DNA from 3 places in the Dasania marina DSM 21967 genome. Region 1 is predicted to be linked to each of the others. Evidence: predicted binding sites of a transcription regulator. Region 1 holds the regulator's gene; each other region holds the start of a gene.
The links. Region 1 encodes sigma-54, which starts transcription at its own class of promoters, with help from an activator protein. Its sites were predicted from a motif close to TGGCACANNNNTTGCNNT; they were not measured.
Positions count from the first base shown of each region.

Region 2: a site for sigma-54 is predicted at 1,927-1,944, ahead of fliE (flagellar hook-basal body complex protein FliE). Genes of this name have one in related genera too.
Region 3: a site for sigma-54 is predicted at 6,131-6,148, ahead of B067_RS22180 (PEP-CTERM sorting domain-containing protein). Genes of this name have one in related genera too.

Region 1 covers NZ_KB891579.1:30,222-38,283, forward strand. Annotated here, with positions in the region: gene rapZ (RNase adapter RapZ) at 1-759, opposite strand, end outside; gene B067_RS0108990 (PTS sugar transporter subunit IIA) at 831-1,280, opposite strand; gene hpf (ribosome hibernation-promoting factor, HPF/YfiA family) at 1,324-1,611, opposite strand; gene B067_RS0109000 (RNA polymerase factor sigma-54) at 1,793-3,301, opposite strand; gene lptB (LPS export ABC transporter ATP-binding protein) at 3,506-4,231, opposite strand; gene lptA (lipopolysaccharide transport periplasmic protein LptA) at 4,209-5,069, opposite strand; gene lptC (LPS export ABC transporter periplasmic protein LptC) at 5,056-5,625, opposite strand; gene B067_RS0109020 (KpsF/GutQ family sugar-phosphate isomerase) at 5,636-6,607, opposite strand; gene B067_RS0109025 (calcium/sodium antiporter) at 6,616-7,629, opposite strand; gene B067_RS20010 (MlaC/ttg2D family ABC transporter substrate-binding protein) at 7,832-8,062, shown strand, end outside.
Region 2 covers NZ_KB891585.1:598,675-606,736, forward strand. Annotated here, with positions in the region: gene fliF (flagellar basal-body MS-ring/collar protein FliF) at 1-1,201, opposite strand, end outside; gene fliE (flagellar hook-basal body complex protein FliE) at 1,278-1,667, opposite strand; gene B067_RS0112410 (mechanosensitive ion channel family protein) at 2,010-2,855, opposite strand; gene ttcA (tRNA 2-thiocytidine(32) synthetase TtcA) at 2,978-3,895, opposite strand; gene B067_RS0112420 (malate dehydrogenase) at 4,192-5,172, shown strand; gene B067_RS0112425 (hypothetical protein) at 5,968-6,672, shown strand; gene B067_RS20390 (hypothetical protein) at 6,772-7,371, shown strand; gene B067_RS0112435 (GNAT family N-acetyltransferase) at 7,473-7,880, shown strand.
Region 3 covers NZ_KB891587.1:102,410-110,471, reverse strand. Annotated here, with positions in the region: gene B067_RS0115680 (lipopolysaccharide biosynthesis protein) at 1-436, shown strand, start outside; gene B067_RS0115675 (acyltransferase family protein) at 441-1,457, shown strand; gene B067_RS0115670 (DegT/DnrJ/EryC1/StrS family aminotransferase) at 1,565-2,722, opposite strand; gene B067_RS0115665 (glycosyltransferase family 2 protein) at 2,701-3,900, opposite strand; gene B067_RS0115660 (glycosyltransferase) at 4,242-5,369, shown strand; gene B067_RS22180 (PEP-CTERM sorting domain-containing protein) at 5,460-6,059, opposite strand; gene B067_RS22175 (PEP-CTERM sorting domain-containing protein) at 6,512-7,207, opposite strand; gene B067_RS0115645 (tetratricopeptide repeat protein) at 7,644-8,062, opposite strand, start outside.

The sequences.
Region 1 (8,062 bases):
GCCAGTGCAGCCTATGGCGATGGTGATGTAACTGCGGTTGCTGTCTTGGTAGGCGGGCAACCACTTTTCTAAATAACTGCGTATATCCTCGTACATGCTATCGACTTGCGGCTGCGTGTTTAAAAAATCTATGACCGGCTGGTCTAGCCCGGTAAGTATGCGCAGGGCCGGGTCCCAGTGCGGGTTGGGCAATATGCGTATGTCGTAAACTAGGTCGGCATCGTTAGGTATGCGGTGTTTAAAGCCAAAGGACTGAAACTGAATGGAGATGCTGCTGCCTTTTTTGTCGACTAAGCGCGACTTAATGGTGTCGCGCAGGTCGTGTAGGCTCATGTCACTGGAGTCTATGGTGAGGGTGGCAATACTGGCAATGGGTTCTAGCAGTTTTTGTTCGCGGCTAATGGCCTCGGCTAAGCCGGTGTCTTTATTACTCAGCGGGTGGCGGCGGCGGGTTTCGCTAAAGCGCTTGATGAGCTTGTCATTGTCGGCGTCTAGGTAGATGACTTCTATGCTTACGCCGGGATGATCGCCTTCTATCATCAAGGTGAGCGCGCTTAAGTCGCTGCTGCTATTGCGGGCGTCTATGCACAGCGCAACTTTATCCCCTGAAGGATGGCCGCCTTGTTTAAGATGGGTGACTAAATCGGGAATCAGCGCTACCGGTAAATTGTCTATGCAGTAATAGCCTTCGTCCTCTAAGAGGTTGAGGGCGCTACTTTTGCCTGAGCCGGAACGGCCGCTGATGATAATTAGCCTCATAGTGCTCCTGTGTGGCTGTTATTAATGACTGTGGTTTATGACTATAAGCTTAAATAGCAAAGGGTTTATAGCTAAGCGTTAATGGCTATATCAAACAGCTCTTGGCTGGTTTTGGCGTTGCGCAGTTGCTGGCAAAATTCGGCGGTGCTGAATAATTTGGCCAGGGTAGCTAGCACCGCTAGGTGTTCATCCTGCGCTTCGTTAGGCACGATAAGTACAAACAAGATATCTACGGGCTCACCGTCTATCGCGTCAAAGTCTACCGGCTGTTCTAGTTTAATCAACGCGCCGGTAATGCTACTGCAGTTGTCTATGCGGCAGTGGGGTATGGCTATGCCGTGGCCTAGGCCGGTGCTGCCCAGCTGCTCGCGGGCAGTGATCTTGTCGCATAAGTCCTCACTGTCTAGCGAAACTATATCCTGACATATAAATTGGCATGTAGTTTCTAGAACGCGTTTTTTGCTGCGCCCTTCGGCACCACAGAGGGTGCGCTCAAGGGTAAGAATGGAGGATAAAGACATAGAATTTCGCGATTACTGTGTGAGCGTGCTTGGGGTTAATGGGCTAATAACTTTTGACTTTTTCTTTATGTTTAATCAGTTGGCGGTCAAGTTTGTCGGTGAGCGTGTCTATCGCAGCATACATATCTTCAGACTCTGAGACAGCGAATAAATCGGCGCCAGCAACATGGACGTTAGCTTCTGCTTTTTGGCTGAGTTTTTCAACGGTTAAAGTGACATTGGTGTTAGTTATTTGATCAAAATGGCGTTCTAGGCGGGAAAATTTGCTGCTGACGTAATCTCTAAGGGCTGTAGTAACTTCGACATGGTGACCGCTAACATTAATTTGCATGGCTGGCTCCTTCTGACAGGGTTAAAAAGTAGTGCTGCACGGCGTGCGGACTCTTTAATTGAATAGGGAGGAAGTGGCTCCCGTCTCTTTCAGCTTAGCGTAATTTTGGCAGCCTGTTTAGTTCGCCTGCTAAGAATCTCGTCGCTGTGTCGGTAGTTTTTTAAGTGTTTGATTATTCAGCTTAAACCAGCCGCTTGCGCTCATTAGAGGGCGGTATATTAAGCGACTCGCGGTATTTGGCTATGGTGCGGCGGGCCACTTTGATGCCCTGTTCGCCCAGTAAGGCGGTAATTTTACTGTCACTGAGTGGTTTTTTGGTGTTTTCGGCGGCTATGAGTTTTTTGATCAGTGCCCGTATCGCGGTGGAGGAGCATTCGCCGCCGGAGTCGGTGCTGACATGGCTGGAGAAAAAATACTTGAGCTCAAAAATACCTCTGGGCGTATGCATGTATTTTTGGGTGGTGACCCGCGAGATAGTGGATTCGTGCATTTCTACCGCCTCGGCGATGTCGTGCAGTACTAAAGGCTTCATGGCCTCGTCACCGTAATCCAAAAAGCCGCGCTGGTGCTCGACGATGCGGGTGGCCACTTTCATCAGGGTTTCGTTGCGACTTTGTAGGCTTTTTAAAAACCAGCGCGCCTCTTGCAAGTTGTCGCGCAAATAGTTGTTGTCGCTGCTATTGTCGGCGCGCTTAACCATGGAGGCATAGGTGCTGTTAATACTGAGTTTGGGGGCGGTATCGGGGTTGAGCTCGACGGTCCAGCGGCCTTTGATCTTTTTAACAAAAACATCGGGTACTATATATTCGGTTTGGCTGCTGGTAATGGTTTCGCCGGGGTTGGGGCTAAGGCTTTGGATAAGCACTAGTGCGGCTTGCAGCTGTGTTTCTTTGAGTTTGCTACGGCGCATCAATTGGGCGTAATCACGGTTGCCCAATAAGGCCAGGTGGCGAGTAGTGACAAGTTTGGCTTCTTTTAGCCAAGGGGTGTCGGGAGACAGCTGGTTGAGCTGTATCATCAAACACTCTTGTAAGTCAGCTGCAGCCACCCCCGGCGGGTCAAATTGCTGTACCCGGTGTAGTACTGCCACCACTTCGTCCAGCTCTAGTTCGGGGTATTCTTCGCTAAAACCGGAGAGTATATCTTCGGGGGTTTGGGTGAGCCGGCCATTGTTGTCTACGGCATCAACTATAGCCATGGCGACGGCTCGGTCCAAGTCGGAGAGTCGGGTCAGGTTGAGCTGCCAGTAGAGGTGATCTTGTAATGATTCTTCGGCGCTGTTGTTGGCGTCAAAGTTATAGTCGTTATCGCCGCTGGCTGATGAGCCGTTACTGCTGGGGCTGTTATTGGTGTAAACGTCATCCCAGTTGGTGTCTACCGGTAGGTCGTCGGGGATGTTGTTTTCAGCCCAGTCACTATCGGCATCGGCGGCGGTGCTGTCGGCTTCTTTGCTGGTGGGTTTTTCGTTGGGTTGGCTGAGGTCTACCAGCTCGGCTTGCTTATCGCCTTCTTTGGCTGGGCTGTCGGCTTCGCTTTCTTCGTTCACCTCTAGCATGGGATTGCTTTCTAAGGCTTGTTGTATCTCTTGCTGTAAATCTAGGGTGGAAAGCTGTAATAGTTTGATCGCTTGCTGCAACTGCGGCGTCATGGTCAGCTGCTGGCCAATTTTAAGTTGTAGCGATTGTTTCATAGTGACTAATTATTACTTTTCCGCACAAGGAAGTCGCGCCAGGTGGGTGGTTTTACCCTTGGTGCAGGCTATTAATGCCAGTGATTAATGAGGACAACTTAAGGCCTAGTGTAGTTTATGCAGGTTCTTATAGGCAATAAGAAAGCAATATTTATACCGCTTTTTTTATGGCTATGCACCACAGTAGTTTAAAAGCTGCACAGCTTATAAAACAAACTGGTGGCCCAGATAAATATCCCGCACTTTGCGGTTATTGAGCACGGTTTCGGGTGAACCTTCGGAGATGATGTGACCATCGCCGACGATATAGGCTTTTTCGCAGATGCTAAGGGTTTCTCGCACATTGTGGTCGGTGATTAGCACCCCTATATTAAGGTTTTTTAAATGCTTAATAATGTTTTTAATATCGCCCACCGAAATGGGGTCTACGCCAGCAAAGGGCTCATCCAATAAAATAAATGCCGGTTCAGTCGCTAGCGCGCGGGCGATTTCTACCCGGCGGCGTTCGCCCCCCGATAAGGCCATGCCCAAGCTGTCGCGTATATGGGTAATGTGCAGCTCTTGCAGTAACTCTTGCTGTTTAGCTTTGCGTTGTCGGCGGCTTAAGTCTGCGCGGGTTTCCAGTATGGCCATAATGTTGTCGGCCACGCTGAGCTTGCGAAAGATAGACGCTTCTTGGGGTAGGTAGCCTATGCCTTGTCTAGCGCGGCCGCCCATGGAGAGGCCGGTGAGGTCTTTATCGTCCAGGGTGATGCGGCCGCGGTCTGCGGTGACTATGCCCACTATCATGTAAAAGCAGGTGGTTTTACCGGCACCGTTAGGCCCTAATAAACCGACGATTTGGCCGCTTTCTACGGACAGTGAAACATCTTTAACCACTTCCCGGCCTTTGTAGGCCTTGGCTAGGTTACTGGCTAACAGCGTCGGCATGGCTATCCTTTAGGTCGGTTTTGGGGTTGGTATGATCGTCGGTTGGTGCGCTGGCCTTGTCATTGCCTGTTGTGTTGGGCTGTACCGTAGGGGTAGGTGTTGGGGTAGCTGCAGAAATAGCTGCAGGGGTGGGCGCGTCTACGGCGGTAGCTGACACATCGTCGCTTACGGGGGCTGGTACGGATACGGGCTCTGGTTCAGGGGCTGGCTTAGGTTCTGATTCAGACTCTGATTCAGGTTTTGGTGCTGGGCTTGGATTGGCTATAGGTGCAGACATGCCATTGGTCTCCGCGCTATCGATTTTGCGCTTGGGCTCTAGCACCATATTAACCCGGCCGGTGCTGCTGGCGGCTTCGCTGCCCTCTTGGCTGCCAGCTGCTTTCACTTGCGCGGTGTTGGTGTTGTAGTCTATGCGTTGGCCGCTAAGGCTGGAGGCTCCTTGGGTTAGTGTGGCCTGGTTTAAAAAGACGATGGTGTCGTTGCTGAGTTGGTACTCTATGGTTTCCGCCTGCGCTTCTACGGGCGGCTTTTCAGCTTCGTTTTGCTGGCTAAAAAAGGCCAGCTTACCTATGGCGACGATACGGGTGACCGAGCGATCCTCGCTAAACACGGTAACAGTGTCGCCTTTAATATGCAGGCTGCCCTGTACCATCACTACGCTGCCGTTATAGAGGGTCGTTTCTTTGCCGTCGACGATGCGCTGTTCGGCAGAGTCTGATTGTATGGTGATGGGCTGGGCACGGTCTTCTGGCAGGGTCCAGCCTGAGTTGCTAAATAGGGTGCTAATGAGGCTGAGCGCCGCGGCGCTGAGTGGTATGTGTAGCTTACGGCGCTGCATGATAGTGGCCTGTTACGTTTTTTTTCAATAGAGTGTGCTCTTGGGTTAAGTCCGTTCTAATACCGGTGGCGGTAGTCGTGCCCTGTGGGCTAGTAATAGTGACGGCTAGATTATTCTCGGCGATTTGTTTTTTGGGATAGATATTTAGTGCGCTGGTGCTGAGCTGGTAGCGCTGGTCGTTGCTCAATACAATAACATTATTTTTTAATGCTACCTGCTGGCCCTGTTTCGTTACTATGCCTGAGTCTGCAGTGATCTGCCATGTCAGTTGCTGGTCGGTGTAAAAGTGCATCACCGGTAGTTGCAATATGCTGCGTTTGCCCTTGGCGTAGTTGTTAAGGCTTTCGGCTGTCAGGGTATGCGCTAATTGGCCTTCGGCATTAAAGCGTTGGCTGTGTATGTCGCGCATAAAAATTTCAGGTTCTTTGGGTGTGGCCTTTTTGCTAAAGCTGGGGGTGGAGCCGGATTCGGTATACAACCACAAAAACATTAGCAGTAAAGCCAGAGCGATACTGGTAATGACGAAGTGTTTTTGTTTGCGACGCAGTAAAGTCATAGTGTGTGGGCTAAGCCACTCCCGCCTTTAGTAAGTCGTGTAAATGTACCGCGCCGACGGGGTGTTTATGGCTATCAACTACAGCCATGGAGTTGATTTTGTACTCGTCCATTAAGCCCAGCACTTCAGCGGCTAACATGCCGGGGCTGGCGGTTCTTGAGTTGACTGTCATCACCTCGTCGATGCGGGTGCTGTGTATGTCTATGCTGTGATCCAGGGCGCGGCGCAAATCGCCATCGGTAAATAGGCCGATTAAGATATTCTGGGCATCCACCACGGTGGTCATGCCCAAGCCTTTGCGGCTGACTTCCAGTAGGGCATCGCTAAGCAGAGTGCCGCTTTGCACTTTCGGTATTTGCTCGCCGCTGTGCATAACATCTTCCACTTTTAATAATAGCTGTCGGCCCAGTGCGCCGCCGGGGTGTGAAAAAGCAAAGTCTTCAGCGGTAAAGCCGCGTGCTTCTAATAGGGCTATGGCTAGGGCGTCACCCATTACCAGTGAGGCGGTGGTGCTGGAGGTGGGTGCTAGGTTAAGCGGGCAGGCTTCTTGCTCTACGCTTACGTCTAAATTGGCATCGGCGGTTTGCGATAAGATGGAGTCCGGGTTGCCGGTGATGGTGATTAGCGGTATCCCCAAGCGTTTTAACAGCGGTAATAAGGTGACGACTTCAGCGGTGGTGCCGGAGTTGGATAGTGCTATCACCACATCTTGCGCGGTAATCATGCCCATGTCGCCGTGGCTGGCTTCACCGGGATGGACAAACATGGCCGGGGTGCCAGTGCTAGCTAGGGTGGCGGCGATTTTAGTGCCTATATGTCCAGACTTACCCATGCCAGTGACGACGACGCGGCCCTGGCATTGCAGCATGAGTTCGCAGGCCTGATCAAAGTGCTGATCTATACGGTCTACTAAGCTGGCCACGGCATCGCGCTCTATCTTAATCGTGCGCAGTGCGGAATCTTTAAAAGAGATAGTCGTCATGGTGTGGCTTATCCGTTAATAGGGAATAGCAGATAGTAATAGGCTGCGTACGCAATTAATAGCGCCGCGCCAGCTAACCTACCTAAGTATTGAGTCGGTAATAGGGCGGTAGCATTGCTAGCCTGTAGTTTGTTGCGCGCTCGTTTGGCCCAGATATAGTGGCCATAGAGTATGGTTGCTAATAATAGCGTGATGCCAGCCATGCTCATATAGTCGCGAGTAAATACCTCGGCGCTTAAAGCGGTGGGGCTAATCAGTGCTGGCATAGCCATTACGGCAAGCAGGTTAAATAGATTGGAGCCTACGATATTGCCCAGCGCTATGTCGTGGTGGCCTTTTAGCGCGCTGGCGACAGTGGCGGCCAACTCGGGCAAACTGGTGCCCACCGCGACTACGGTTAAGCCTATAATTAGCTCGCTAACCCCTAGCTCTATAGCGACTATTTTTGCCCCCCATACCAATAGTTGTGAGCTGGCAATGAGCAGGGCAAAGCCCACCACAAACAGCAGCCAGGCTTTAGCTGTGCTCATGGTGGGTATGTGTTCAATATCGGCCTCATGTTCGGCATCGGGCTGGTGTGATTTACTGGTGACCAAAATATAAAAAATAACCGCCAGCGTAACTAGTAAAATAACGCCGTCCGACCAACTTAAATAGCCATCGTATAAGCAGTAGCTGGCGCCTATAGTGGCAATTAATAGCAGCGGCATTTCGCGTTTTAAAATAGTTAGGGCGATGGGGATGGGGGCAACTAGCGCGGTAATTCCCAACACCATACCTATGTTAGCTAGGTTGGAACCTAATGCATTACCCACTGCCAAATCACCTGCCCCCTTTAAGGCGGCGCTAATAGAGACGATAATTTCAGGGGCTGAGGTGCCAATGGCGACAATGGTTAACCCTATCATGATGGGAGCCATACCCAGATTTTTGGCGATGGCGGCGGCACCTGCAACAAATTGGTCGGCGCTCCAAATTAAGCCTGCAAATCCGATAATGATAGCAATACTGGCTTCTAGCATGGTGTTCCTATGGGTAGTGAATGGGGTGAGTGGGTTTGTTTAGGGCGGCCATTATATAGGGGTTTTTACTAAAGGTAATCGCCACTGTGGTAATTTTGGTATTTAAAAGAAAAGTTATTGTAGTGTATTTGTGGCAACAGAATGCTTTTACCGCGCTGCTTTTTTCGTTACATTGGCAGCCATTCATTATCAGGAGAAAATCATGAGGGTTTTACAACGCGTGTCAGTGGCTATTACGTCACTGTTATTGATGGTGAGTGTGGCTGCGGCGGCACCCTTAAGCGCTCATCAAACCGTAGAGCAAACCACTGACAAAGTGCTGAGCTTAATCGATGATGCCAACGGTTATTTTGAAAGTGATCCTCAGCGTTTTTATAGGGAAATAGAAAGCATATTAGATGCTGTGGTCGACTTCGATAGTTTTTCCCGTGGT
Region 2 (8,062 bases), on a different contig from region 1:
CTGAAAGACTGTCCAGCTCCTCTTGCGGCATAGACACTGAGTTCATGGCACCGGTGGTGGGGTCTTTTTTAACTACATTATCGACCACTACCGCTACACTGAGCCTACGCACCTTACCGGTTTGATGACGGGTATAACTCACCGTGCGATCCAGCTCGTAGTTGCGGGTAGCCTGCACTCTACCGCTACTGCCACCCTCGCCACCTTGATCTTGGGCGGTGGCATTTTCGGGGGCGGCGCCATCTGCAGGGGGCTGATTGCTCAACGCCCCTGGCACACCACCGATTGAGCCTACATTGCGGCCTTCTTTTAGGGTTTGCTCACTGCGTATAGCGGGCAAGTCGGGGTTAAACTGCTCCTCGGCCTGCTCTACCTCGGTAAAATCGACATCGGCGCTCACTTCGGCTCTGAATTTACCCTCACCCAAGATACGCACCAAGATGGAGTGAATGCGGTTGATATAGCGCTGCTCCACCTCTTTGGTGTACTCCATTTGACGGTTGGCGGCGATCATTTTTTCGTCGGTTTCAAAGTTGGACAGCAAGTTACCGCGTTGATCGACCACAGTGACATCCTGTAGCGCTAACTCGGGGATACTGGATGCCACCAAGTTGGCGATGGCGCGTACCTGTGGCGAGTTAATACCCGCGCCACTGTACAAATCGATAAACACGGAGGCCGTCGGTTTGCGGGAATCGCGCACAAAGGCCGAGGTCTTGGGTATGGCCAAATGCACACGGGCGGCTCTAACCTGACGTATGCTGGTAATGGTACGGGCTAGCTCACCCTCTAAGCTGCGCTTAAAGCGGGCGTTCTCCATAAACTGGCTGGTGCCCAAGGGACGCTCTTTGTCCATAAGCTCAAAACCAAAACTACCATCGACAGAGATCCCCTCACCCGCTAGCTTTAGCCGCGCATCGTGAATTTGATTGGAGGCCACCATTAACGCGCCGTTGTTTTCATCGACCTTATAAACAATTTGGTTGCTATCTAATATAGAAAGTACCGCGCTGGGGTCCATACGATCCAAATTGGCATACAGGGGCTTATAGTCTTCACCCTGCGACCACAGCACCACCGCAAAACCTATCGCCACACTGGCGGCCAAGCCTATCATTAGGCCTAACTGCCGGATAAGATTTAAACCGCCAAAACCATCAAACACCTGGCTTTGTGGTTGTGACGAGCCTTCTGCTGCCATTTTATTATCTCTTTAAATTTCGCTATATATCTCTATAAATCGCTTTATAGACTTAATGGATAACTGCAATACACCGCTACACCGGCATATTCATCACATCTTTATAGGCTTCAACTACCTTGTTGCGCACCTGCGTCATGGCATCAAAGGCTACTGACGATTTTTGCGAAGCGATCATCACCTGCGACAAACTCACACCAGGTGCACCCTGCTCATAGGCTGCTTGCAGGCTACCAGCGGTTTTCTGGGTTTGGTTAACGCCGTCTATCGCACCCTTAAACATGGTGGAAAAACTGGGCGAGGCACTATCGGCCTTTTCTATGCGGCCATTGAGCGCTTGCTGCACACCCTGTGGCCCCTGCATATCGGCGGGGCCGCCTGCAGGCATTCCTGCTGGCATGGTAGCCGCCTTCATTTCACGCATTTGGCTGAGTAAGCTATTGATATCTGTACGACCTACATTCACCGGACTTCCCCTTTACTTAACACTCGCTATTAACTGTCAAAGAACTGACATTCAATCTAACCATTACGGTTAAGCTAGCGTATTTAGATGTAGAGGCAGGATATAAGACAGTAATTTGACTGTGATGCAGCCCGCTTCTTGTTAGCAGTAGGGGTTGCACAAAATGGGCCAATTCTCAGAGTAGGGAAAGCGATGCTGCGGCACTTAGGCTTTGAGAGACGTTTCAACACGAAGATAGCCATCGCTAAACACCGCTAATAGGGCAATAGGCATGACAGTGCCCAGCCATAAAAGCATGGCTGGGGAGGCACCTTACTTTAGCAGGTAGCTTAATAGCGGCGCTTAGCTAGCCGCTTGATCACCCAACAAACGCACTTCCCGTTGCGGGAAAGGTATAGCCACCCCATTGTTTTTTAAGGCCGCAAAAACGGCCTGATTAACCTGGTATAGCTGTTGATAATATTGCTGGGTGGGCAGCCATATACGTATGCCCAAGTTAATACTGCTATCGCCAAAGCTAGCTATACCCACCTGCGAGGGCTTGTTATTGTCTAAGCCCTCTAAAGCATTGATGGCTTGCTCTATGTAGCTTATGGCCTGCCCTGGGTCTTCGTGGTAGGCAATGCCTATGGTTACTTCCGCCAAGGTACTTAGCTGTGAGTTATGTAAGATCTCACCAATAATATGTTTATTGGGTATGCTAATGCGCACGCCATCTTCATCCACCAATAAGGTATAGGCCAAACGCACTTCTTCAACTTGGCCAGTAACACCTTGCACCCTAATGGTATCTCCCACCACAAAGGGGCGGGTAATAATAATATTAAAGCCCGCACTGTAATTAGACAGCATGCCCTGCATGGCCAAGCCCACACCTAAAGAAGCAGCGCCTAACAACGCTAAAAATGGTGTAACACTAATACCCACTTTACCTAGGGCAACCAGCGCCACCATAACGATAATTAACACCTTAACGCCAGCAGCAATAAAATGGCTAAGGGTAACGTCGAATTGTTTTTTCTCTAGTAGTGACAATACCCAATTACTGACTTTGCGGGCCAACCAAAAGCCCAGCAACATAACAATAATGGCACCCAGTATTTGAAAACTGTAATTAACAAAAAACTCAATCACCATCTTATAAATAGCGGTGGCTTGCTCTAACTCTTTGCTTAGGTTCTGTTCCATGATGGCACCCTTTTTATTGCTTTTATATTGCTATTAACTAGCGACTAAACAGCGTTATAGCCGAGTTACTGATTGTCGAATACAAACTTTTCACCACGGCCATACAACAGCTACATCCACGACTACAAATTAAGCACATCCACCATTTGCACACCATTACCCGACGACGATACTGTGGCCTCGGTAAAGGCATACTCGGCTTTATCGCTGCTTCTATCTAAGGGTAGCTGCTCAAAATCAAATAGGTTTTTATCGGCCAATTGGCTGGGGCTAATATGCTGGGTGGAGCGAAATATACTCTCTACCCTACCCGACTGCTGTTTATCCCAACCTTGTAACATGGCTTTAATGTTTTGCCTTTGCAGGTTCTCTTGCGAGCCGCATAAATTACAGGGGATGATGGGGAATTTTTTAGCGTCGGAAAACTTAATTAAGTCTTTCTCGCGGCAATAGGCCAGCGGCCGTATCACCACATTGCGCTGGTCATCGGAGCGCAGCTTGGGCGGCATAGCCTTCATGCGGCCACCGTAAAACATATTTAAAAATAAGGTTTCTACCATATCGTCCATATGGTGGCCCAGGGCAATTTTGGTAGCCCCTATGCTTTCAGCAAAGCTATACAGGGTGCCACGACGCAGCCGTGAGCACAGGCCACAGGTGGTTTTGCCCTCGGCTACTTTCTCTTTCACCACGCTGTAGGTGTCTTTATCAACAATGTAATAGGGCACCCCTATCTTTTCAAAATAGGCGGGCAGTATATGCTCGGGGAAACCTGGCTGCTTTTGATCCAAATTGACCGCTATCACCTCAAAATTAACCGGTGCGGCCTTTTGCAGGTTGATCAATATCTCCAACATCGCGAAGGAATCTTTACCGCCGCTAATACAGGCCATCACCACATCGCCCTCGGTGATCATGCTGTAATCCGCTATCGCCTCGCCCATTTGTCGGCGCAGGCGCTTTTGCAGCTTATTAAATTCCAGCGTCTGTTTTTTAAGCTTGGCCGCCTCTTCGGTTGAGGGTTGGCCCGCTAGGGGAATGTCGGTAACTAATGGAGTAGAAAGCTGTTGCACAATAAAACCACGGCCTGTTGCTGAGTCAATAAATCATAGGATAGCTAGAATGGCGCGCATTTTAATCGTTTTTAGCCAGAATTACCCCTTTATTTGTCGCCATCACAGCCTAGAAACTGGCAATTTAAGGGCCAAATCACTAGAATTAGCCCGCCTTAAAAGGCCTTTGCGTCAGAAAGACGCGGCAGCCAGAGCCACCCTCTGCCGTTGCCATACCAACGCTCATTGCAACACTTTACTTGCAACACATAGGAATCATCATAATGAAACAACCTGTTCGCGTTACCGTTACCGGTGCAGCTGGCCAAATCGGCTATGCCCTACTTTTCCGCATTGCCTCAGGCGCGATGCTAGGCAACGACCAGCCCGTTATTCTTCAGCTGCTAGACATCACCCCAGCATTAGGCGCCCTAGAAGGCGTAAAAATGGAACTAGACGACTGCGCCTTTCCATTATTAGCTGGCGTAGTATGCACAGACGATCCGAACCTAGGTTTTAAAGACAGTGATTACGCCCTATTAGTTGGCGCACGCCCACGTGGCCCAGGCATGGAGCGTAAAGACTTACTAGAAGCCAACGCTGCCATCTTCTCGGTACAAGGCAAGGCGATTAACGACAACGCCAGCAAAGACATCAAAGTATTGGTCGTGGGCAACCCCGCCAACACTAACGCGTTAATTACCCAACGCAATGCGCCTAGCATAGACCCACGCAACTTCACCGCCATGATGCGTTTGGATCACAACCGCGCCAAGTCACAGCTTGCCCAAAAAACTGGCAAAGACGTTTCTGACGTAAAAAACATGACCGTGTGGGGCAACCACTCAGCCACACAATACCCTGATCTTTCTACAGCTAAAGTTGCCGGTACCCCCGCACTAGAGTTGGTTGAGCAAGACTGGTACGAAAACGACTACATCCCCACCGTTGCCCAACGTGGTGCTGCCATCATCAAGGCACGTGGCGCATCATCTGCTGCCTCAGCTGCTAACGCCGCTATAGACCACGTACGCAGCTGGGCCCTAGGCACAGACGGCGACGATTGGGTAAGCATGGGCGTTTACTCTGACGGTTCTTACGGCATAGCCAAAGGTTTGATTTACTCATTCCCTTGTCGCTGTAAAAATGGCGATTGGGAAATTGTTGCCGGTTTAGAGGTTAGCGAATTTAGCCAAGCGCGCATGAAAGCGACTGAGCAAGAGTTAACTGAAGAGCGCGATGCAGTGAGCCACTTATTACCTTAATGGTTGATAGGTAGTTGGTTAGTTTTAGAAACCCAGCTTTTTAGCTGGGTTTTTTTATGGCTGAATCGCACCGACTTCTCTAGACACTCCTTTCAGTCGCGGGGCTCTACCGGTGCATACCGGTATCCAGAACCTACTACCCTGTCATGCCGGCGAACGCCGGTATCCAGTGCTTTTCTTAATTAATAATTTGTTATTCGAGCGAGGTTTCGCCTTGCCGGGCGATAAGGGCACCCCTACTTCATTCGGCACATCCATGTGCCTCACCTAAAGGCAGCACTTCGTGCTGTGCAAATTGGCTATCCTGCCAATTTGTCGTCGTCGGCTACGCTCCTGTTATTGACAAGTAAGCCTGCGCTACTCACAAATTTCGCCTAGGGCGGAATTTGGACGCCAGCTTTATCATGGCGCCCGAAGGGTGAAAATACGCTTTGCGTATTTGAATCACAATTTAACGGCCGCTGCGGAACTCACCTTTTGAAGATACTCAATCTTCAAAAGGCTTAAACAGTCCTCGCTACTTCGTGCCGTTAAATTCCTCCGTTGCTCGGCGACTCCCAAGGGGAATCTGGGTGCTTCGTAGAGGGTAAGTGCCAAAGTGTTAGAACCGTGAATAATTTACAAGAAAACAGATAGGCACTGGTGTTTGAACCTGTGTATATTTATGTATTGATGTACGGATATAGGCTTTGTGTATAGCTCTAGGCATAAAGTTTAAATCTGGCCATTCTCGTTAATAAAACTGTTATGTATCAACGTCGTAACTAGAGTTTTGGCACTTTCCAGAGAAATCTAATGAATTGGCAAAATTTAATTAAATATTCCAGCGTACAGTTAAGAAAACTGGATGAACAAGGCGCGCCCTGTGGTATAGGTTCAGGCTGTCTATTAGATTTTAAACAACAACGATTCTTGATTACAGTTTTTCATGTTGCAGAGAAATCATCAGATTGGTGCGCTCAAATAAAGTTCAATGAAGATATTCAACAAATAGAAGTCCTCTTTTTAAATGAATTTAGTTTTATTGGTGATTTTAGTTCCGACAAGAAATCTATCAAAGATGTTGAATTTTCTTTTCACCCTGTAAGGCCTGACTTTAAGTGTTATTTCCATAATAGAGATTGGCGAGGAGATACTTTAGAAATTACAGAAAGACCTGTTCTCAGTACAGCTGATATTGGCGAGCCTAATAAACTAACAAAATATGGTTTTTCAGGCGATATTAGGCCAGAGCTTATTCCAGACCAAAATGCATTTATAACAGATCATCACATTTATCATGGTTTAGAATACGATCGGACTGAAAATGATCTACACTATTTTAAAATGCCAGAAGATCATCCAGGGCATGACTTCTTTCAAGGGTGTAGCGGTGCTCCAATTATTGGAGAAGATGGAAAAGTTGTTAGCTTGGTAAGTGGTGGTTCACTTGAAACAAATGAAATATATGGCAACAACTTGGCTAAATGTATAAGAACATTAGATCGGTTTATAAAATAAATAATACATAACAAGCGCAGGCTGACGGAACACAGGGACGTCGCTTTGCTCCTAGAAGCTCCCTGCTTCCGCAGCTGCGAGCGTTAGGCACCCAATCGAATGACTGAGAAAATAACGAAAATTGAGGCAGCCCAACGGCAATTAATCACCGCTATTGAATTATTTCTTAGAGGGGGGGAGCCTGTGTCGGTGTATAGTTTGGCAACTAATGCTTGGGAAGTCATAGATGCCTTATGCACCAAAGAAGGCATCGATAGCCTTTCCGATGAAACCAGAGAGAATATAACCACTGGGAGTGAGTTAAAGAAAGATCTAATTAATAGCCCTTATAGAAATTTCTTCAAACACGCGGATCGTGATCCAGACTCTGTGCTTGAAGGCTTCAGCGATTTAGAAAATGACCATATAATTTTCCTTTCTGTTGAAGATTATATTCGTCTAAATAAGAAGTCACCGGTCGAGTTACAGGTCTATCAGCTATGGTACTTGTCGATAAATATCGACAAAGTAGCTCATGAGGCACTGGCTGATATTCTGGCAGCAACTGAAGTCATGTTCCCATCTATTAAAGAGCAAAATAGGGAGCGACAAAAGTCTATGGCTTTGCAAGCAATAACTGACGCATATGGAGACAGAGAGCTTAATGATAGTCCAGAAGTTGAAAAAGCATATCACCGGCTATTTGAGCCAAGCGCCTAAGGTAATTGGCGGGTAATTGGGGTCAGATGAAACTTTGCATTTCGTTCCAGCCTTCCCCAGCAAGCTGACAGCGACCTTCTAATCACGGACCAACGCACATCATGGAAATAAAAATAACCACCAACGACAGCATCACCGAACAAGAGGTTATCGACCTATACCAAGCTAACGAATGGTCATCCGCCAACAAGCCTGAAAAACTGTTACCCGCACTACGCAACTCTCACACACTGGTAACAGCTAGACTAAATGGTCGATTGATAGGCATAGGCAATGCTATATCTGATGGCCACTTGGTTGTTTACTACCCTCATATGCTGGTTCACCCTGAGTACCATGGTAAAGGCATAGGTAAAAAAATGATGGCGGCTATGCAGAGTATATACTCTGAATTTCATCAGCAAATGCTAACCGCCGATGGCGACGCCATTAATTTTTATAAGGCCTTAGGTTTTGAGCGCGCAGGTAAAACAGAACCTATGTGGATTTACGCAGGCGATGAACATTAAGTCGTAGCGGCAACCACGCTTCTAACAAAACCATCTACGAAGCACCCAGATTCCCCTTGGGAGTCGCCGAGCAACGGAGGAATTTTACGGCACGAAGTAGCGAGGACTGTCTGAGTGCAAAAACGATTGAGTATCGTTTTTGTGCGAGTTCCGCAGCGGCCGTTAAATTGTGAGTAGCACAG
Region 3 (8,062 bases), on a different contig from region 1:
TTGGACGGAGTTTCATCGATTTGGGATATTTGAAAGTAAAAGAACTTATTTGTTAAATCGGATCAACTGGTTTTCCGTTTTGATTGTTAGTGTTGCGTATATAAGTCTTATTCCGAATTATGGCGGCGGCGGTGCTGCTTTGGCAACACTTCTGGTAATGGCGGTTCGATTTGTTGTTATCTATCACTATGCGCAAAAATATTACAGCTTTTACACTCCTTGGTTTAAGGTTCTGTCGCTGTACTTGTTAACTAGTGTTGTGTTTTATTTGTGCAGTAGTCTGTATGTAAATAATGTATATGATTTTATACTTTCAGCGATTGCTGTAATTGTGGCAGTGATCGCCTCTTTTATATGTAAAGCTAGCCCAATAACTATCCCAGAGCTTACGGCGTACTGGAAAATCTCTTTCAAAAATAAAATGCAGAAGATGTAGGGAAATGATTTATGTTTGGCATTTATCGAACTCTGTTGGCTCTTTGTGTTTTGTTGGGGCATTTATCCGCGGTGCCTTATGTTGCAAGTCAAGCCGTACATGGTTTTTTGTTTTAAGCGGCTATTTGATGACTTATATTATGGTCAATACTTACGGATATGATTCGAAAGGAATGGGTAAATTTGCTTTAAATCGTTTTTTGAGGCTTTATCCTGCATATATGTTTGTTCTATTTCTCAGTGTAACCACAATAATATTAATGGATGGGATGATTGAGATATATAAGCCAGCGATGTTTTTGCCTAGGTCGTTGCATGAAATCATTGAAAATATTTCAATGATTTACTTTAGTTTTTCCCCGATTACTGTTGAGCCAAGACTTTCACCTCCAACCTGGGCTTTAACTTTAGAGTTAATTTATTATTGTTTGATTTGTTTAGGTTTGTCCAAAACAAGAAAAATAACATTAATATGGGTGGCATTAAGTGTTTGTTACACGTTGTTTACGCTATATAAAGGTTATGGTAAAGAGTATCGGTATGCGATGATGTTGAGTGGTTCCTTGCCCTTTTCTTTAGGCGCGTTGCTATATCATTATAAAGAAGGGTTTTTGGGTTTGTTAAAACATTTGCCTAGTGTGTTATTAAATCCTTGGTTTGCCATGACGGTATTTGTTTTGAATACAGTGTCTCGAGTATACATTCCTGGAATGTGGTGGCTGGGTTTTTATACCAATCTGTTAGTGGCTGTATACATAGTTTTGATATTGTCAGAAAAAAATATCCCTGGCGTCTCTAGCCGCCTAGACTATAAGGTTGGTGAGTTAAGTTACCATATTTACTTGCTTCATTGGTTGGTTGCCGCTGTGATTGCTGGGAAGCTATTTGGTATTGAGGTGTTTGTGGTTAATCACTGGGTGACTGCTTTGACGCTGGTGGCTACTATATTTATATCTGTTTTTATCAGCAAGGTTGTTGACGCCCCTGTTAATTATCTTAGGAAGAAAGTTAGGGAGGGGTGATTTTTTTGACTCGCCTAGTGTATTAAGGCTGGGCCATAAATCTGTCGATTGTATCGGTAGGTATGTATGTTTTCAATTGTTTTACATGCTATTTATTTTTTATGGAATTATTTGACTCTGTGGTTGGTTGGTAGCGTTATTATTTTTTGAGAAAAATTCTCAGCATTTTTTGTTGAATGTAGTTTTGCTCGCTCTTTAATAGATGTGATATTAATTAATGCTGTTTGATACATGGTGCTATAGCCTAGCCCCAGTTTTTTTGATTTTACTATGAGCATTTCCCGGCTGCTTTTTGCATTCACTAAAATAGGATGGCGCAGTAGCTTTGTTGTTCTTTCCTTTAGTTTGTCCGCTAAATCTAGCACATTTTTTTCATTAGTTAATTGATTTTTTTTAGCTACTTGTGTCTGATAGGGTTGCTGATGCATGTGCTGATCGATATTACTGCTTAGCAGTGCGGTTCTTTGGCTATCTAGCTGCGTTATGGTGTGCAGTGGGTGGTAGTGTGTTTCACCTAATTTAATCAGTGGGCAGCGATTAACCCATAAGTAGAGTTGTGGTGTTAGTAGTGCGTTATAGAGTGCGATTTTTACTTTGAGCAGTTTTGGTTTTTGGGACTCTGAAATATGTCGCTCTAGGTTTAGGTTTTTTTCTAGATTGTTGTGCGCGTTGTTTAAAGGCTTACGGATTAAGGCTAGCCCACCACCTAATAGGCTTACGGGTTTACCTCTGCCAAACGATGTAATGGCAAAGTCACCTATAATATTTTTAGGTTCTGCCAATGCGGCATAACACTGCGCATTATCTTCAATGAGGTAGGTGTTATTGGGTAGCAGGGCTTTTATTGCTTTTAATCTATCACTAATCCCTAAAAAGTTAACGGCTACGACGGCAATGGTGTTGCCATTGATGGCGCTCTTTAGCTGCTCTAAATCGTAACCTGGGTCGTCAGCTTGTATATCGACTAGTACGGGCTGTACGTTTGCATAGACAGCGGCGGCAACTAAGTCGGGGCAGCCATAGGCGGGTAATATTACTTGCGGCTTAGCAATTTCGGGGCGTAGTTGTTTGGCTGCGATAATGGTTAGCGCTAATGCTGAGGTGCCGGAATCTACCCAGTAGGCGTCGAAGCCTTTATAAGTAGGAAGTGGCTGGGGCTTGCCTCGCCAAACTATTTTTTCACCTACGGGTGGTAAGTCGCCGTGGCGAATGCCACGGGCTATGCCGCTGCTCAGGCCGCGAATTAACGCGCCGAAGGTTGCCATACGCTCATCCGTTTGCCTGCTAAAAATTGGCAGCTAGCATCAAAAATAGCCATGTTTACCTGTACAAAAAAGTATATGAGTTTTGCTGCGGTATTATTTTTTATGTTGCTGGAATAGTGTGCGCATAAAGCCGTGCCGTAAAACAAGCATTGCAATACTAGGGTTAACGCGAAAAAACTATGCTGGCTGGCTAACATAAAGTTGACGAACAGCAGGCCGATTAAAAACCAAGGCTCTAGCCAGCGCATTAGCTTGTGGCTAAATACTTGAAAGGCAAACAGCCCGTGTTTGAATGGGTTGAGGGCTTGGGGGTTTCTACTTAAGGAGGTTAGGCCACGAATAATGGTGCGGGTTTTTCTTGCGTATTCTTTGCTTGGGTCGCTTAAGTCTTGGTAGTAACCTAGCACATCGGGGGCGGTAATAGCCCTCATGCCTTGGGTTGCGGTGTTTAGCGCGGTGTTAAAGTCGCTGGGGGAGTGTATGTCCCAGGTTTGGCATAGGTCTTTACGTGCCGCAAAAAACGAGCCGCTTAGGCCTACTAGGCCGCCTACTTTTGACTCTAGGCTGCGCAGCCACATTTCATAGCGTACATAGGCGCCTTCGCCAACTACGTCACCTGATTGGCTAATGAATCTATCTTCGCTGGATATTGAGCCTATGGTGGGGTCGCAGAAGTAGTTGCTTAGTTTTTCTATGGCGTCTTCGGGTATTTGGGTGGCTACATCTGAAAATATCAGTACGTCGCCCTGGGCTTGTTTAATGGCACAAAGTTGCGCGTGTTCTTTGCCTAGCCTTTCGGGTGCGCGCACCAGTTTTATACCTTGATCGCTATATTCTTTAACGATGTCGTCGGTGCCGTCATCGGAGCAGTCGGAGGCAATGATGATTTCTAGCTCTGGGCTTTTATTTTGCTCATGGCTGTTGTTTTTTAGTGCGAGGGTGTTGTTGATTTTATTGCGTATACGGCCTACTTCATTATAAGCGGTAATGATTAAGCTCAGTGTTGGTGCTTTGTTTAATAGTGCTGTGTTTGCTGGATCTGTGTTTGTTGATGATGTGTGATTATCAGGTTGTGGTGGGCTGGCTTTGCACCGTGCTAGGCATAGCAATATCACGGGGTAAATAAAATAGCTGTAGAGTGCGCAAAAGGTGAGTAGCCAAAATAATGTTACAAGCATGCTAGGAACCGTTATCCTTATCGTTAGCCTGGTGCTGGCTGTATGAGTTGTTTGATTTTATAATAATTTTTATAATTTTGCTGTTAAGTTTTGGTTTTGTTCATGTACGTGGATGCCGGATCAAGTCCGGCATGACGGGGTTTGTGTTGAGGCCGTAATAAAGCGGCCGGATCACGTTTGGTATGTGTCGAGTCGGTTATGTGTATGCTGGCTCATGTCTGGCATTACGGCGTTAGTTTCGATGCTGTTATATGGATGCCGGATCAAGTCCGGCATGACGGGTTTGGTGGCGGCTGTCAGCGGTGATTCATTGTTATTTAATCATAAGGTTAAGAGTGTAAATGGAAGTTTCTACGTTGTCTTCTACTAATGCCGCCATGCGTATTCTGCATGTTGCTTCTGGCGATTTATGGGCGGGTGCTGAGGTGCAGCTCTTTACGCTTGTTAGCGCGTTGGCGGCTATTGAGGGCAATGCGCTTTTTGTGGTGCTTTTGAATGAGGGTGAGTTAGCGCGGCGTTTGCGTGATATTGCCGTGCCGGTATTGGTTATTGATGAGTCGCACTATGGGCCGAAACAGATATTGGGTCGTTTAAAAGCGCATATGCTTAGCGTAAAGCCGCATGTGGTACACACGCATCGGTTAAAAGAAAATATTATAGGTGCACTGGCCAACACTTATTCGGCGAAGGCTTACTGCGTTAGAACCGTGCATGGTGCCCCAGAGTTTAGTTATAGCTTGATAAGGCAAACACCCAAATGGCTAATAAGTCGGCTGGATAAATGGGTGGGGCGGCACTTGCAGCATAAGGTTATTGCCGTGTCTCAGCCATTAAGTGGCCTGCTTCAAAATATATACCCTGCTAGCCATATAGCTGTGGTGCTGAATGGGGTTGATGTAGATACATTGTCGTCCATTAAGGCTGCAGAACTGGGCCGCGAGGGTGTGAAACATGTAGGTATTGTGGGGCGCTTAGTGCCGGTAAAGCGGGTTGACCTGTTTTTGCAGATGGCTAAAGCTTTGGTTGATCAGGCTAACGATAATTATTGCTTTCATATTATTGGTGATGGGCCTTTGCTGGATGATTTACAGCGGCAAGCGGCTAAGCTGGGTTTGAAAGATGTTACTTTTTATGGCCACCGAGAAGATGCCACTGCCTTGATAAAGGCTATGGATGTGTTGGTGATGTGCTCGGATCATGAAGGCTTGCCCATGACGGCTTTAGAAAGTGTGGCTATAGGCACGCCTATGGTTGCCCATGCGGTAGGGGGTTTAGTGCCATTGTTTGAAACGCTGGATGTGTGCGAGCTTGTGGCCCAGCATAATGCGGAGGGTTATGCGGGTGCGGTTGCGAGAGTGTTGGCGCGTATGGCCAGTGAGCCTATAGCGTTAAGGCTTCCCGGTGAATACACCGCGCAGGGTAATGCTATGGCGATGATGGCTGTTTATAGGGCGGGGGCTTTGGTGTAGGGGGGGCGCAGTAAAGCTGTAAGCGCTGAGGGTTCGAATTTTAGGCATAAAAAAAGCGAGCAATGCTCGCTTTTTTTATTGCAGAAGTAATTACTTCTGTTTGCGACGGCTTAAGCCTAAGCCCACTAAGCCAAGGCCTAGTAGCGCAATAGAGCCGGGCTCTGGAACATATACGTTTACACCAATAACCATATCGTCATGGTTGTCATCTGGGCCATGGCCTGAATCATCAAACAGTAATACGGCATCATAAAATACGCCGCCAAAGGTGTAATCAAGCATGATGGCGAAAGATTGAAATGAGTTATATGGCTGGTTAGCACCATTAGCTATGCCAGCAGTTACGCTGTTAGAGTAAAAGTTAAAGCCCATTAGTTGGTCGGTAGCGCCAGTGGTGCCAACATTCGAAGCAGTAAAGCTGTCACCAACACTGTTACCAATATTGTTTAAGCTGTTGCCGTAGGCGTTAAAGTCATTGTTGTAGGCAGCTTCTTTACCTAGGTAGGTAAACTTAACAGCTGAATACATGTCGTCAAACTTTAGGTTGCCGCCAATGTTGTAAGTGCCGGTAACTAGGTCATTGTTGGCAACAACGGCCATATCAGTGCCGCCGTCAACCATTAGGGCAGCGTTGGCGTTAAAAGATAGTGCTGCAACAAGTGCTACACCAAGTAATTTAATTGACTTCATTGTCTAATCCTTATGTTTTCTGTTTGGTGGCTCAGCGTGAACCATTGTCTTAAATTTGTTGTGATTAGTATAAAGCACGTATGGTGCCATGTTTTGTATCTTATTGTTTTATAGCGGTTTTCTATTATTTCCCCGTGTTATTAAAATGAGGGATGTAAATAATGCCGACAGGTTTAGGGGCGTATGAGGGGTAGCTTGGGCTTTACTTGGCAATAACTACTAGCTGTCGGTAGCGATGAGAGCCCTTGATCCTTTATCTACTAAGTAGTGGCTAGGGACGAGTAATCTATGAGGGTGAGGTTATAAAAGCGTTGTGCTTGAGTAACAGCCTTGAGGCTAGGGGGGCAGGGCAGGGTTTTGTTTTTGTTCTCGTTCTTGCTTAGAAGTAAGTGCTAACTAGAGGCGCATAAAAAAAGGCGAGCACTGCTCGCCTTTTAAGTTGGTTGTAACCCTTATTTTTTGCGGCGGCTCAAGCCTAAGCCTGCTAGGCCTAAGCCTAGTAATGCTAAAGAGCCGGGCTCAGGTACGAAAATACTGCCTCCGTCTATAGATAAGCGAACCACCATGTCATCGTGGTTATCATCAGGGCCTGCACCTGAGTCATCTAAGAATAGAAATACAGATGTGCCACCGAATGCTGTTGAACCATTGACGGTGGTATCCAGCATGTAATTATTATCAAAGCTTACGAAAAAGTTTCTATCGCCTGCGCCAATGGCGTCGTCAGGGTTGGCACCGTTTTTAACTTCATGTGCGTTGCTGTTAATAAAAAAGCTAAAATCTAATAGCCCTGCACTGACGCCAAGAAAGGTTGTAGAGCTTAAAGCATCTTCTGCGCCAAGGCCGGCAGCGGGGCTATCAACAAACGTGTTGCCGCCCGCGCCGGTATGAGTCGCCACATTAGAGCCGCCAAAACTAAAAGAGTTGGTGAACGCTGCTTCTGCACCGAAATACTCAACTTTTATGTTTGAGGTGCCAGTAAGCCAAAGGTTTGCACCATAAAGCCCTTCTACATTGCCGAGAGAAAATTTAGTTAGAAACTCGTTACTTGCACCCATGGGGATAGTGCCGATAGTAAGCGCTGATGCCGCAGAGGACGCAGCAACTGCGCCTGCGATAACAGCATATTTGAATAATTTGTTCTTCATTTTATTGCTCCCAAAATTGTTTTATAAACCAACAGGAAATGACTATTTACAGCTTAAGGGTTGTTGTTTTGCTTCCTTGCCAGTAATGCGGTAACGGCTTGTAGGCTGCTTACTAATTAGCAAATAGCGTGCCGCCAAAAATATTTCTAGATTTTACAATGGGTTGCTTCTGTTGCTGTTTGAGGCTGGGCGGGGGTTGTAAGTTATTTCGACGTGGCATTACCGTTATTTTTACCGATTCTTTTAAGGAGTATCTGTATTTATAACTAGGCTTTATATGGGTTTGAGATATTGATGCTTGCCGCTAGATTTTGACGAAGGCGTTTACATTATTAACGTGCTTAAGGTAGGGGGCAATAACTTATGGCTTGTAGCGCTACCCAGTATGCCGCGGGTTCGGCGTACTGGGTAGTTTATGGCGGGGGGCTAGCGAGGGTTAACGTGTTTGCTGGTAGTGCTCTTGTATCTCTTCGTTGTCGGGCGCTAGCTCGGCGGCTTTTTTGAGTGCAGCCTTACCTTTGGCCTTGTCCCCCATGTGCCACTCTATCCAGCCATAGGTATCTAGCACGGCGGGGCTTGATGGTGCGAGTTTAACGGCAATAGCGCCATGCGTTAAGGCTTTGGGGTTTTTGGTTTCGAAATATAACCACGCCAAGTTGTTTTGTGCTGCTATGTTGTTTGCTTGCACGGCAACCACTTGCTGATAATGGGATATGGCCAGTGGTTTGTTGTCGGCTTGCTGGGCATCACTGGCGGCAACAAAGTGCGGTGTTGGGTTTTGAGGCTGCAGTTTTAGCCATCTTGCTAACCAGACGCTACGTTCATCCGAGTTAGCGGGGCTTAAACCTGTCATGG